Regions from separate parts of the Metabacillus sp. YM-086 genome, predicted to be linked through region 2. Evidence: riboswitches for the same ligand, from Rfam matches in the RefSeq annotation. Region 2 holds a riboswitch; each other region holds the start of a gene.
The links. A riboswitch is a leader RNA that binds a small molecule or an ion and turns the genes downstream of it on or off. The one in region 2 is predicted to bind cyclic di-GMP.

Region 1 (3,709 bases), on a different contig from region 2:
TAATGAGCTATATTTTATAGAAAATAATCGACTTTTCAAAAGCAATATCGACGGCACTAATAAGGTGCAAGCTATCTCTCCTGAATGCGTAAGTTTTGCCATATACAATGATCAAATTTTTATTAAGCAAGTAGAAGATCTAGGAATTGGAGCTGATGAGAGAAGTGTTGATGGAATGGACATTTCACCAGTTATCGCAGATATTTATAGTCCAACCTCAGAAGAGCTTCTTTCTTTTCAACTAGTAGATGGTGATTATGTTTTACATTCACAATCCGTTTTCTACACTGAGCCAAAAAAAGAGCAAGAAACGGCAACAGAAGGTGGAGATTACTATGAAAGTGAAGCGTTTTATCAAGAGATTTATAAGTTATATGACGAGTTACTAGAAACACATAGAGGAGAGATTTCAATCTCAACACTTGAAGATGAAGAGTCAAAAAGATTAACAGGAGGAAATCAATACTTCCTAACAGGCCATATCTTAGGTTCAACGAAAACCTTACTATATGGATTAACAAATCAAAATGCTGATATGTTATCAAGAATTGTCTCAAATCCTGGCATGCTTGATCAGTTACTGGCGTATGAAGCGGCTTTTCGTTTTCCAAGTGACCATGAGGGAGGATATTACGACTATACAGTAGAGGTAGAAGGAAATAAAGTTCATGTGAAGAACAGCAGTGTTGAAGCAGATATTAATTTTGAAAAGATAGGCGATTCCTATTACTTTAAAGATATGAAGGTATCGAAGGTCATGATTGATACGAATTAATGGAAAAAGTATCGGTTATTCCGGCAGAAACTTGAAAAAAATGCTCTGTAGAATTTCTCTACAGAGCATTTTTCATAACGTGCTGTTAGCGATCAAGCTGCACATCATCTGATGGTTTGACAAAATAACCAGCACCAACATCGTAACGACCGTTGCTGTAGCCATATACACGAACCGGCTCATTTCGATCAAAGTATTTATAGAATGAACCATCTGGCTTGTACACCTTTAGATTGTATTCCTTACTCCAAACATGTCCTATATAAAATAGATTTACATTGGTTTTCTTCACATAATATCCACCACCAACATCGTAGCGATCACTTAACACTTTGTAAATGCGAAGACCTTCATGTTGTCTTAATTTACGATGCTTAGAACCATTTGGACTGTATAAATACTGGTCATTACTGCGAATTAACACACGGCCAATATGAGTATTAGCTGGTGGTGTAACAGTTAGTAGGTATTTACCTGTATGTCTTGTACTTGAACTACCATTATAGACTTTTAAGTAGTAAGTACCTGTTTCCAATTCAAGCGTGTTTTTATATTTTCCTGGTGTCACAGCACTTCCGTGAACATATTTTTCAAAAAGCGAGTTATTATTATAATCTAACATTTCGATATAAACAGTTGAGTCTACGTATGAAGATAAATCAATGCCTACTTTTCCAGGAACCGTAACATTCACTTTATAAACATCTACTTTATCATCCCAAGTAAGAAAACCTGTTTTTGTTTTGTTATAAGCAATTGACTCAGCTTCAACAATTCCATTGTTAGGTTCTGACTCATTGCTACCAGCTGAAGTGAAGGTTGTATTAAGAGTATATTTTCCTGTATGGCGGTTATTTGAGCTACCATTATAGACTTTCACATAATAAGTACCCTTATTCAAATCCTCAGAACGAATAAATTTAGCGGGATTTTTTGAACTGCCATTAACATAATGTTCAAATATTTCTTTGTTATTACTATCGATTAAAGAAATATAGGTATACGTGTCAACGTAAGAAGTTAAATTAAAATCAACTTGTCCAGATTTAGGAACAGTTATTTTAAAGAAGTCAAACTTATCATCCCATGCTAGAAACCCATTAACAGATTCGCTAAAAGCCAATTCTTGTGCTTCAACTGTTCCATTGTTAGGTTCAACCTCTGTACTCCCTGCTGATGTAAAGTTAGTGATAATTTTGTAAGAACCTGTGTGAACAGTATTTGAACTTCCATTATAGATCTTCAGGTGATAAGTGCCAGGTTCTACATCTTCCCAACGTGTGAATCTTCCAGGAGTAGAAGAGCTCCCGTACACATAATTATTAAAAATTTCCTTGTTATTGGAATCATAGAATTTAATGTATGCATAAGAATGCACATATGAAGTCAAATCAAAAGAAATACGTCCTGCTTCTGTAACATCGATCGTATAATCATTACTTTTTGTTTGTTCTGTTAAGCTTCCGGTTGTTTCTACATCAAATGGAAGTGTGTTCTCTGCTGCTTGTGCCTTTGTATCAAATTGAAATAAGCTAATAACAACTAAAACAGACAATATGGCTAGATTCTTTAAAATTTTACTATTCAAAGTAAGTTCCTCCTATAATCTAAGTTGAAATAAGTAATAAAAAGCGAGTAACCTTGCCAAAAACCCCCTTAAACATAAAAAAACACTATGACAGAATTTGGCCATAGTGCTTCCTTGCTATGGCAACCTGACGATCATAGCAGCTTGTGACTGCCTTAGACTCATGGCTTTGCGTCCTTACTTTTCAGTAAGTTTGCCTTTTTCATAGTATTTTTTTAGTGGTTGATTGATAAGTCTATTATACTATTTTTCTGGAAGAAGTGAAGATGTTATTGGAAAATAACTTCAAATTAAACTTAATTTCCCTACTGAACCTAGTGAATTTGGTGTGGAGTTTTCTGGGGAAATTACTATAAATTCCTTAATCTATTGCCGATACTATATATATGCAAAAAAAGTACGTCTGGAGAGAAGAAAAATGTACAAAAAGATAGGTAACATTCTTATTGCTATACTTTTAGTTGTGGTAATGCTACAACCAAATGCTAAAGCACAAGCCGCTGAATCCAAGGTCATCTGTATTGACCCAGGTCATCAACGAAAAGGTAATAATACGAAAGAACCAAACGCACCAGGGTCTAAAACAATGAAAGCTAAAGTATCTTCAGGAACACAAGGTGTTTCAACGAAAAAGCCTGAATATGTGCTAGTTCTAGAAATCTCTAAGAAGTTAGAAGCGAAGTTGAAAGAACGAGGCTATCAAGTTTATATGACGAGAACACACCATGATGTGAATTTAAGCAATGTGGATCGCGCGCAGTTTTGTAATGCAAAAAGTGCAGATTTAACAATCCGAGTTCATGCAGATGGAAGCACAAACAGAAATATAAGAGGTATTCATGTTTTATATCCATCAGGCTCATATACAAAAAGCATCAATGAAAAAAGTAAACTAGCAGCCACTCACATGATTAATGAAGTGATCAAGTCAACCAGTGCCAATAAGGCGAATGGCGACGGTTTATCACCGCGAACCGATATCACGGGCTTTAACTGGGCGAAACAGCCTGTTGTTCTTCCTGAAGTAGGATTTATGTCAAATCCAGAGGAAGACCAAAAACTATCAACAAATGCCTACCAAGAAAAGCTTGCAGAAGGAATGGCGAACGGAGTTGATCGCTTCTTTGGTTTGAATGGTTCTGCCTCAGCTGAAGGGGAAAAATTAATTCAGCAGTTAGCAGCCTATAACAAAGCAATTGAAGCTGGAGATATTAATAAGGTAAATACACTCTATGACTCTTTTACAAAGCAATTGAAAAATGTAGAAATGAAAATAGGTAAAGTCTCAGGTTCCTCTAATCGTGCTAACTTAAATGAACGCTATGTAAGGCCTGCAAAAATTGCAG
Region 2 (3,709 bases):
CAGGCTACCAAAATTAAAAGTATACAATCCATATCACAATAACTAATAAAATTCGATAAATCGCAAAGGGCATTAACTTGATTTTATTAATGAGCTTTAGGAAAAAGCGAATTGAAAGAAGGGCAAATACAAAGGCACTAATAAATCCTGCGATAAAAAATGGCATGGCTTCAATAGAAAAGTATTGCCAGTTTTTCAAAAGAGAGATCGCGCTTGCTCCCGCCATGATTGGTACTGCCATAATAAAAGTAAAATCAGCTGCAGCACGGTGGCTCATTCCGAGTAGAACTCCTCCTGAAATGGTTGATCCAGAACGTGAAAATCCAGGCCATAATGAAAGACATTGTATTAATCCAACAGAAAATGCTTGTTTATAAGTAATTTGATCAACTGTCTCAATTTTTACTTCCTTTGGACCAAAAAGATCGGCTGCAATCATTAAGACTGCCCCAACAACTAAACCGATTAACACAGTTGTAATAGAAAATAAATGTTCATCAATATAATCCTCGAAAAGGACACCTAGCACACCGGCTGGGATTAAGCCTACAATGACTTGAGTAAGCTTTAAACGACTTGATCCTTCCGTAGATTCAGCTGTTTTTTTGCTCAATCTACCTAAACCCAACATTTGGATAAAGCGGTCCTTAAAGACGACCACTACAGCTAAAATGGAGCCTAGTTGTATAACAATTTTAAACGTATTTGCTACATATTTACCTAAAAAATCTTCCGATTGTAACCACATATCATCGACAATAATCATATGACCAGTTGAAGAAACGGGTGCAAATTCAGTTAACCCTTCTACTAAGCCAAGTATAACAGCCTTTAAGAGTGTAAGAATATCCATCTTGTAAGCTCCTATCATTCTTTTAATCGTTAAACCACAAAAGTAAGTATAACGTTAAAATTGTCAGGAGGGAATCTCTTTTTTATTTTCGCCTTGCTCACCAAACATCATAATTTTATTTCGCCCACTAGCCTTTGCTGAATACAAAGCTTGGTCTGCCTGTTCTAATACTAGTTCAGCTAGTTGGCCCGGTTGAGACTCGGATATACCAAAGCTTGCAGTAAGTTTTCCTACTACCTTAAACTGATGTTGGCTAATTAAGAGTTTTAGTTTTTCAGCTAGCTTTAATGTTTTATCAATCGTCTCTTTTTTTGTAATGACAATGAATTCTTCTCCACCCCACCGAGCAAAAAAGTCACTTTTGTTTAAACCACAACTAATGATCCTAGAAATTTCTATTAAAACTGAATCACCAACACTATGTCCATACTGATCATTCACTTTTTTGAAATAATCAATATCAAAAAAGATAATAGAATACGTTTTACTTTCAGAATTAAGCTTTTCAAACAACTGGTGAACAGCCCGTCTATTCTCAATACCGGTTAACATATCTTTAAAAGCCATTTGCTCAAGCATTGAAGTCCTAACAGATGCATCAAGGCCTTTTCTAGCGAAAAAAAGTATAACAATATAAACAAACATTGCTAACTGGTAGTTTATAAGTGAGTTGATCATATCAACCTGTATAATGCTCAACGAAGATAGAATGATTGCTGTTGTCATAGACCATAAAACAATGGATAACACGATTCCGTAAATTCCATAGAATGTAATAAAAATATAAATATAAATCATCGGTGTCCAAATTGCAGCATCACTAATTGAATAATGTTGATTCTGAACACTTTCCACATGTAAAGACCAGTATGTTAACAATAAGTGAACAATAGACACTGATATAAAAATTGTAAGTTCAACGACTCTAAAGAAAATTCTCTTCAAGATTAAAAAGTAGGAACTTATAAAAAGGATTAAGTATGAAGCTATTATAGTTCTATCTAGAAAGTTAAATTCATTCCAACTAGGAAGACCAAATAATAGAGCCAGTAAAACAATAGGTATGACATATAAATACAGCTTTCGTTTTTGATTTTCAAATGTTGATAGATCACTATACAAGACCGTCATCTCTCCTAAAAAAAGAACTAATCCACCGATTAGTTCTTCTTTATATTAAATCGGTAACTGGCAAGCATATTCCTCAGAACTTAGCCCCTGTAGCTTTGCGTCTCTACCTTTCAGTAGATTTGCCCTTAACTATTTAGTTGGAGTTGAGAAATACAGGAATATATTCCTTGATACTTTTTACCTATAAACCTATTCTATACTAATATGGATAAATCTACAAGTAATATGAATTCTTTGTTTATAGCTATTTTTAAAAAGGAAAACCTATAAAGGTTCTCCTCCTTTTTTCCTATTCCTTTACGATCTCCTTTGTACTACGAACAGTATCAATTGGACGAACCAGCTTTTCAATTTGTTCCCGTTTTGGCTCTAGAAATGGAGGTAATGACAGCTTTTCTCCTAGAGTTTCATAAGGTTCATCTCCCATAAAGCCTGGTCCATCAGTTGCAAATTCAAAAAGTATATGGGGTGCAACTCTTGCATATAGTGATTCGAAGAAGTGACGATTCACATAGCCTGAAGTTGGAAAACCGATGCTTTGCATATGACTAATCCACTCTTCTAACACTACGCGGTCTTCAACACGGAAGGCAACATGATGAACAGTGCCATAGCCCTGAATTCCATGAGGGAGTACATCATTATGCTCTAAAATGACCTGTGCTCCATTTCCCCCTTCGCCAACTTCAAATAGGTGAAATGATCCTTCCTGTGCCACTTCCTTAAAGCCAAGTGCTCTCTCTAGTACCTCTTTCATTTGTTCCACATTATTTACTCGAATGAAAATAGGTCCTAAACCAGTAATAGCATGCTCTAGAGGAATCGGCCCTTTTTGCCATGGTGTACCAGAGGCAACTCCTTCATTTTTTTCATCTGAAATTAATTGATATTGTTGATCATCGAAGTCTACAAAGGATAATGATTTTTTCCCAAACTGCTCTTTAATTCCTGTGTGTTTAACTTCCAGGCGATCAAAACGTTTTACCCAATAATCCAATGAAGCATCTGTTGGAACTCGAAATGATGTTTTGGAAATTTCATTTGTCCCGTGTACTCCTTTTGGAATTCCAGGGAAGTCAAAGAATGTCATGTCAGTCCCTGCACTTCCTACATCATCAGCAAAAAATAAGTGATATGTCTGGATATCATCCTGATTTACAGTTTTCTTAACTAAACGCATTCCTAACACATATGTGAAGAACTCATAATTTTTCTCAGCACTACTTGTTATAGCCGTTACATGATGAATACCTTTTAATTGATTCATTGTGATCCTCCATTATTTTGTATTGTTTATATTTTAACTACAAGTTGTTAGTAACATTCCTCACAAAATATCTCTAAATAAAATATCTTGAATTAAAGATAATATATCATAGAAAAACCTTTTTTTCAAACAATAGATAATCGGCTTACTTCCAAGGCCAATTCATGAATGTATAAAAAAAGACAGGGATCCCCCTGTCTTTTTCCTATATTAATCGTGGAAGTTCGTTCCGTCTGTTGTTTCTCCGATAATACCTGCGCGAATGACAAAGTCCCCAAAGTGCTCATTTTCTTCACGTTCCTTCGCATAGCGAGGGATAATCGTATTTAGCTCTTTTAAAATTTCTTCTTCACCAATGTTTTCACGGTACATTTTGCTTAAACGGCTTCCGTCATGTGCTGCACCAAGATACATATTGTATTTACCAGGTGCTTTACCGATAAAGCCGATTTCACCTA
Region 3 (3,709 bases), on a different contig from region 2:
TTGCTATATCTAATAAAAGACCTTTCACTTCTTTAGGCGCACTTTCTATCTTTATGAGATTAATCTTCGGAAGACTAGGCAAGATTCCCGGTTGAATATACCCATGTATTTGATTTCCTCCGTGGATTGTTCTATTGGATAAACTTTCTGACCAAGCAGATGCAATGATTAATAATTTACTATTCACATAATTAAATGTAAAAATAATCTTTTTTATTCTTTCGATGGTAGCTTGGTCGTAATGATTTGACCAATTAATGGTAGGCATCTCAACACCAAGCTTTGGATTTCTTAATTCTGAAGCTGCATTTTCCATATTTGATGTTAGCATGCTTGGGCGCACTTGACTCCAGGCTAGTTTTAAAAATGCTTCATAAAGCGCAGTTGTTCTAAATATAAAATTTACAATTGGTACCTTAAGTACATATTGAATATCCTGATACAAATAAGCTAAATTTCCGTTTACGTTCTCTTCAAAAATTTCAGGTACTCCATATTTGTCACTTTTCATAGAACTCCCTCCCTCTTACATTATTTTTATTCACTGTATCCGGAACTTAAACCACACATCTTTCTGCGCACAAAAATACCTTTATGTTGAAAAACTTAAAAAGCCAGCTGCAACTTCAGCTGACTTTTTAACTATTGCTTATACTTTAAAGCGATCAATAATTGATTGTAGTTCTTCAGCCATTCCAGTTAAGGCTTTTGAGGCTGCTGTAATTTCCTCCATTGAAGCAAGTTGTTGCTCTGTTGTAGCCGCTACTTCTTCAGATGTTGCTGAACTTTCTTTTGCAATAATAGCAAGCTCATTGGCTGATGCTGTAACTTCTTGAATAGCAGCTGTTATTTGCTGTACAGTTGCTGAAACTTCTTCAATTTGTGGAGTCATAGTGTTCATTCTATTCAATATCGAATCAAATTTCTCAGATGTTTCTGTTGATATTGTTAATCCCTGCTCTGCATTTTTAGATACTTCGCTCATTACCTGTACGGAATGATTTGTGTCTTGTTGTATAGATGAAATTAGTGTAGAAATCTGACCAGCTGATTGTTGAGATTGTTCTGCTAATTTGCGCACTTCATCTGCTACTACTGCAAATCCTTTTCCATGTTCACCAGCTCTTGCTGCCTCAATTGCGGCATTTAATGCAAGTAAATTTGTTTGATTAGCAATTTCAGAAATAGCATCTAGGATCTTTCCGATTTCTTGTGATCTGTTGGATAAAGATTGAATGACATGATTTGATTCTGTCACGGAGGCATGAATAAACTTCATTTGCTCCAAGCTATCCTTTACAAATTTCCCTCCAACTTCTGCCTCACTTACAGTTGCTTGTGCTAAATCAGAAACATTTGATGAGCTAGACGAAATTCTTAGAATTCCTTGTAGTACTTCATCTAATGCAGCATTATTTGCATCAATTTTCTGTGTTTGGCTTTCGGCTCCACTAGCTACCTGTTGGATTGCTTCTGTTACTTGTTTAGTTCCAGCAGTCGATTGATCTGCACTAGCAATCAACTCTTCAGAAGAGGAACTCACCCTTTCTGATGCTGTTTGAAGACTTACAACCACTGCACGTAAATTTTCGACCATTTTGTTAAAGCTCTTGGACAATTGTCCTACTTCATCATTAGAAGTTATGTTAATATCAACCGCTAAATCTCCATTAGCAATTTTTTCTGAAGAAGCAACTAAAATACGAATTGGTTGTAAAATAGAACGTATAATAACAAAAATAACGATAGCTCCGAGAATAGATGATACTAGTACTACAGCTAATGTTTTTAAAAAGATTCCTTTAGCGGCTTCTGAGATTTCACTAGTATACATCGTACCAGCAATTTTCCAGCCTGTTAATTCATTTGTAATAAAATCCATTTCCTTCGCTTTACCATCTATAGTATAAGAAAATTCACCAATATTACTCTTAAATAATTTTCCTACCCAATCACCCGTTACCTTTTCACCTTGCTTAGAAGGATGAATTAAGTAAGTTTGAGTTTTATCAACAATTGTTACATAGCCCTCTTCCCCAACCTTCACTACACTTATCATATCTTTTAGTACATTTAAGTTCACATCAACTGCCACTACACCTGAACCATCATTTAAAACTTTAGCAAATGTAACTGATGTTTCATTTGTATTAGCATCAATATACGGATCTGTTATAACAACTTCTCCTTTATTCTCCATTGCTAATGTATACCAAGGACGATCACGTGGGTCATAATCATCAGGAAGTTGAATTTTCGGCGAAACAATCATTTCACCCGTATCTGTTCCAATATAAATCGCTTGTGCTCCTGGTTTTGTTTCAATATATTGATTAAATTTCAATTTAATTTTCGAAATTTCCTCGATATCAATTTTTGCATTAGCCGTTTTTGCTGTCTGAGCAAAATATTCAATGTCCTTTTCTATAGGAATTAGCTGTGAATTCATAGAGGAATCAATTAGTTGCACACTTTCCTTAGCTGTTTGAAGCATGCTATCTTGTAACTCAGATTTTGCAGATTGATAAGAAATAAATCCTATAGCAAGACTTGGTACAAGTAAAATACATGCAAAGGCAATGATTAATTTTTTTCTAATCGTGAGGTTTCTGTCAAAACCTTTTAATACATTATTCTTAAAAACATTACGGATTTTCATGATGTTCTTTCTCCCTTTCTCGCCTCTATTACTCTCTGTAAAATAATAAAACTGCCCAAATGATAAAAATAAGGACAGCTCACTAACAAGTTCAAAGTTAATCATATCTGCAACTGGCTGGCATAAAATGATAAGCCCCTTTAGTTTTGCGTCCCATTTTTTCAAATGGTTTGCCCATTTCTTTATATTATATACAAATAATTTCGGCAATTCTGTCTAAAAATTTTGTAGTACTATCATACTACTTATAACATAATTTGGCTATCTTTTTAAGATAAATCATTATATTCTGAAACTTTTCCTATATAAAGAAAGAGCTATCACCTAGATAACCCTTTTCATTAAACCATTGTATAACGTTCATATAAATCCTTTAAAGATTCACACCCTAATCTTTTAAGCTTATTAACATAAATACTCCATAACTGAGCGGTCAACTTGGCATCCTCCAGAGCATGATGTCGACCAATAATCGGTATTCCATTATGGTTGCAGCATTCTTCAAGAGTAATAAGCTTTGCTTCAGGCTCTGCGATTCGGTACAAGAAGGACATATCTACAAGACGGTGCTTAAATGGTGCCCGGTATAGCTTCCAAGAGGCATGCTGTAAAAACATCTTTTCATGGTTTGCATGATGAGCAACAAGTGTATAGTCCTGGGCAAACCGAAAAAATTCAAACAAGGTTTCGGATAACAGCGGAGCAGTTGTTAATTGCTCGTTTGTTAAACCTGTTAAAGAACTAATTTCATTAGAAATTGGTTTTTCTGAGCGAACAAGTGAGTAAAAGGTTTCCTCTTCTTTAATTTCATCTCCCTTTACTTTAATTGCACCTATTGAAATAATTTGGTCCCCTTGATCAGGATAAAAACCTGTTGTTTCGATATCAAAAACAATGACGTTTAATTCAGTAAGAGGAATATGTAATGTTTCCTCTACCCTCATTTCTCGTTGTAATTGTCTAAGGTAGGCTACTTGTTGCTGCGATTGGCCAGATTGAGAGCCTCCAAGCTTACCTCTCATAAAAAAGAATGGGTCAAATGTCATTCTA
Region 4 (3,709 bases), on a different contig from region 2:
GTGGAAAAAATGTATTCCTAGAGGAAGAACCAAAAGTAGCGGCAATTGGCGCCGGTATGGACATCTTCCAACCTTATGGAAACATGGTTGTAGATATTGGCGGTGGTACTACTGATGTCGCTGTGTTATCAATGGGCGATATTGTCACCGCCTCTTCTATTAAAATGGCAGGGGACAAGTTTGATAATGAAATCCTGCAATATATTAAAAGAGAGTACAAGCTTCTAATCGGTGAACGTACAGCTGAAGAAATTAAAATCAATGTTGCAACGGTATTCCCAGGCGCACGTTATGAAGAAATTAACATTCGTGGACGTGATATGGTGACAGGTTTACCTCGCACAATTACAGTAAATTCAACCGAAGTAGAATCAGCACTTCGTGAACCAGTTGCTGCGATTGTACAAGCTGCTAAGAGTGTCTTAGAACGCACTCCTCCAGAACTATCAGCCGACATTATCGACCGCGGCGTGATCTTAACAGGTGGCGGAGCCCTTCTAAACGGCCTTGATCAGCTACTAGCAGAAGAACTAAAAGTCCCAGTATTAGTAGCAGAGTCACCAATGGATTGTGTTGCAATCGGAACAGGAATTATGCTTGACAACATGGACAAACTTCCACGCAAAAAATTTGGATAAGTAAACTTTTGAGCCTGTGTGTACAGGCTCTTTTTTTGTCTTGTTTATATTGTTAGTTCTATAGGGAACTTTTGGCGGGGTAGTTTAGTGGAAAATTTTAAATGAGGGTGAAGGCAGAGGTGTGGGGTTGTCGTTGGGTGAATGAATGACAAAACAGGAGTGGAGGAAGGTAGAGGTGTCGTTCGTTAAGGTAGGAGGATCAATCTAAAAGCGTAAGAAGAGGAAAATGGTGATCATGCAGAAAGGAAGACCATCCCAAGACCAAAACAAGAGGAAAATGGTCATCATGTAGCTAATGAAGATCATCCCAAGAGCAAAAGAAGAGAAAGATGGTTATCATCCCGTTAATCAAGACCAATCCAAGAGCGAAAGAAGACGAAGATGGTCATCATGTAGCTAATGAAGACCATCCCAAGAGCAAAAGAAGAGAAAGATGGTCATCATCCCGTTAATGAAGACCATCCCAAGAGCAAAAGAAGAGAAAGATGGTTATCATCCCGTTAATGAAGACCATCTCAAGAGCAAAAGAAGAGAAAGATGGTTATCATCCCGTTAATGAAGACCAATCTAAGAGTGAAAGAAGAGGAAAATGGTCATCATCCCAGTAATGAAGACAATCCCAAGAGCAAAAGAAGAGAAAGATGGTTATCATTCCGTTAATGAAGACCAATCCAAGAGTAAAAGAAGAGGAAGATGTTCTTCATCCTGATAATGAAGACCACCCCAGAGTAAAACAAGAGAAGAAAGGGTCTTCATTCACGCCATGAAGACCCACTCACAGATCCAAATTAAGCAAACTGGTCTTCATCGCCACATGATTCCTAAACAAGACAACTAATATCGCCCCATCCCATAAAACCCCACAAAAAAAGCATGAACCCACCTAAGTGAATCCACGCCCAAATCCAAATCCCTACTCCAACTCCATCCAACTACCAACATGATGCACAGCAAACCCACCAAAACTTGAATAATCCTGGTATTGATCTAAAACAAGTCCTAACTGATTATTCATTTCCGCCTGACCTTCTTCAAAAAACGTAAAAAATCCGTCACTACTACCAAGATTCATCGTTTCAACTGCGATCGTTACATCTTTATTAAGCAACACAGCCAGATCCATCTCATATTTCACTAATTCAATAATGCCATTCGGGCCAACGGCTTTGTCGCGGTAGGCCATAATGGTCACTTCATCTGTATTTTTCAACGCCCATTCGGCTAGGTTTCCTTTTCCGTGCTTGTTACGGAAATTCATTTCATCAAACCAAAACGGAATGTCAACAGCGAGGCTGATATCTAATGCTGATGCGGTATTAGCGGCAGCTAAAATGGCTCCCTGGTATTTCAGAACAGCAGCACCATAGTTTGTTGTCCATTGCTCTGTTAAATATGGCTCAATATCAAGGTGAATTCCGGCGAACTTCTCACCAGCAGCTGCCCCGTTTTGATATCCACTAACCCAATTTGAAAAGTTCAAAAATGCTTTATTGTTAACACCCCAATTTGGTGCTCCATCTAACGCGTAAACATCCATACCTAGCTTTGCAGCTTCACTAATAAAAGTGTGATAGTAGGCAACATCAATACTACGGTCAATCTGCAAAAACACATGTGATACTTGCTTTGCTTCTAAAAACTGCAATGTAGCTTCACGGTCATACACAATTTTACTCGTATCCCAGAGCCATGTTGAATAATCTGGGGCACCCTCAGCTTGTGCTTTATGATTCAAAGCTAGACCTCCTAGTTGAGATCCTAATAAGAATAGTAATGTCAGAAGTACAACCTTCATTTTCATCATTTGCCTCTCCTTTTCATAAGCCCCATGGCCCAAAAAAGGAGCCTGGCAGCTTGGCAGCCGTACAATGTTCTCCATTGGGTAGGCCCATAGCTTTGCGTCCTTGCTTTTCAACAAGTTTGCCTTTTTCAGATTTTTCTTAAGTATAAGGGCTTGTCCGGTAAAAAGATATAGGAGTGGTTTCCTATCATTATTTTTCCCCTAAAATATAACAGGTAATTTCTGAAAAAATGTAATGAGAAAACAGCAAATGTCCTTTATAATAAATGATAGGGAATTCTGTCGAAAAGAATTCATTTGTACGGTAACAACTATGTGACTAAGGTGGGTGTACAGATGTTAAGAGGTTTATATACAGCAACAGCGGGAATGCTTGCACAGCAAAGACGTACTGAAATGCTTTCAAATAATATGGCAAATGCCAATACAGCGGGTTATAAAGCGGATCAAGCAAGTGTCCGCGCATTTCCCGAAATGCTTTTAAATAGATTGGAAAATAAATCAGTACCAACAACAAATGGTTCAAGCTTTGGTCAAATCACACCAATTGGTTCGATTAACACAGGTGCTTATGTTCAAGAACTACAAAGTACTTTTTCACAAGGTGGTCTTAAAGAGACTGGATTGTACTCAGATGTAGCTCTTTTAGAAGAGATTATTCCCTTAAATGCAGAAACAAATGTAAAAGGTGCTTTGTTTTTTGCGGTTCAAAATCAAGCGGGAGAAGAGCGCTATACTCGTAATGGCCATTTCACACGGGATAATAACGGGATCCTTCTTTCTGGTGGGAATCCGGTTTTATCTACAACTGGGCAGCCAATCTCCATTCAGTCTAGTGAATTCCAGGTAACGCCTGATGGCGAAGTGATTGCGGATGGAGAGTTCGTAGCGCAAATTGATGTTCGTTTTGAAGCGGATGTTCGTAACCTTGTAAAAGAAGGTAATGGTTTATACCGCACATTTAATAATGAAGAACTGCCAACAGCCGTAAACAACGAAAACATTCAATATAATCTAAGACAAAATTACTTAGAAACTTCAACAGTAGATGTTGGGCGTACGTATACAGATATGATGACAGCGTACCGTTCGTTTGAAGCCAATCAAAAGGTATTGCAAGCTTATGATAAAAGTATGGACAAGGCCGCGAACGAAATCGGCCGCATATAATAGGGGGTACTAGTAAATGCTACGCTCAATGATAACAGCGACGAATACGATGAGTCAGCTTCAAAAGCAGCTTGATCAAATCGGCCACAATATGGCTAAT

Region 1: another riboswitch for cyclic di-GMP. It lies ahead of ACEWK1_RS06495 (hypothetical protein); the one in region 2 lies ahead of ACEWK1_RS10240 (GGDEF domain-containing protein).
Region 3: another riboswitch for cyclic di-GMP. It lies ahead of ACEWK1_RS22090 (methyl-accepting chemotaxis protein); the one in region 2 lies ahead of ACEWK1_RS10240 (GGDEF domain-containing protein).
Region 4: another riboswitch for cyclic di-GMP. It lies ahead of ACEWK1_RS09860 (amidase); the one in region 2 lies ahead of ACEWK1_RS10240 (GGDEF domain-containing protein).

Annotation. Positions count from the first base shown of each region.
Region 1 is NZ_JBLUOI010000010.1:14,191-17,899, reverse strand. Features, by position in the region: gene ACEWK1_RS06500 (hypothetical protein) at 1-775, shown strand, start outside; gene ACEWK1_RS06495 (hypothetical protein) at 861-2,363, opposite strand; cyclic di-GMP riboswitch class I at 2,482-2,571, opposite strand; gene ACEWK1_RS06490 (N-acetylmuramoyl-L-alanine amidase) at 2,782-3,709, shown strand, end outside.
Region 2 is NZ_JBLUOI010000018.1:24,143-27,851, forward strand. Features, by position in the region: gene ACEWK1_RS10235 (undecaprenyl-diphosphate phosphatase) at 14-853, opposite strand; gene ACEWK1_RS10240 (GGDEF domain-containing protein) at 917-1,975, opposite strand; cyclic di-GMP riboswitch class I at 2,034-2,118, opposite strand; gene ACEWK1_RS10245 (ring-cleaving dioxygenase) at 2,274-3,251, opposite strand; gene cysI (assimilatory sulfite reductase (NADPH) hemoprotein subunit) at 3,462-3,709, opposite strand, start outside.
Region 3 is NZ_JBLUOI010000071.1:2,681-6,389, reverse strand. Features, by position in the region: gene ACEWK1_RS22095 (halocarboxylic acid dehydrogenase DehI family protein) at 1-511, opposite strand, end outside; gene ACEWK1_RS22090 (methyl-accepting chemotaxis protein) at 650-2,659, opposite strand; cyclic di-GMP riboswitch class I at 2,765-2,844, opposite strand; gene ACEWK1_RS22085 (exonuclease domain-containing protein) at 3,001-3,705, opposite strand; gene ACEWK1_RS22080 (DUF294 nucleotidyltransferase-like domain-containing protein) at 3,702-3,709, opposite strand, start outside.
Region 4 is NZ_JBLUOI010000017.1:20,809-24,517, reverse strand. Features, by position in the region: gene ACEWK1_RS09880 (rod shape-determining protein) at 1-638, shown strand, start outside; gene ACEWK1_RS09875 (hypothetical protein) at 968-1,090, shown strand; gene ACEWK1_RS09870 (hypothetical protein) at 1,124-1,246, shown strand; gene ACEWK1_RS09865 (hypothetical protein) at 1,280-1,405, shown strand; gene ACEWK1_RS09860 (amidase) at 1,552-2,442, opposite strand; cyclic di-GMP riboswitch class I at 2,484-2,573, opposite strand; gene ACEWK1_RS09855 (flagellar hook-basal body protein) at 2,776-3,609, shown strand; gene ACEWK1_RS09850 (flagellar hook-basal body protein) at 3,626-3,709, shown strand, end outside.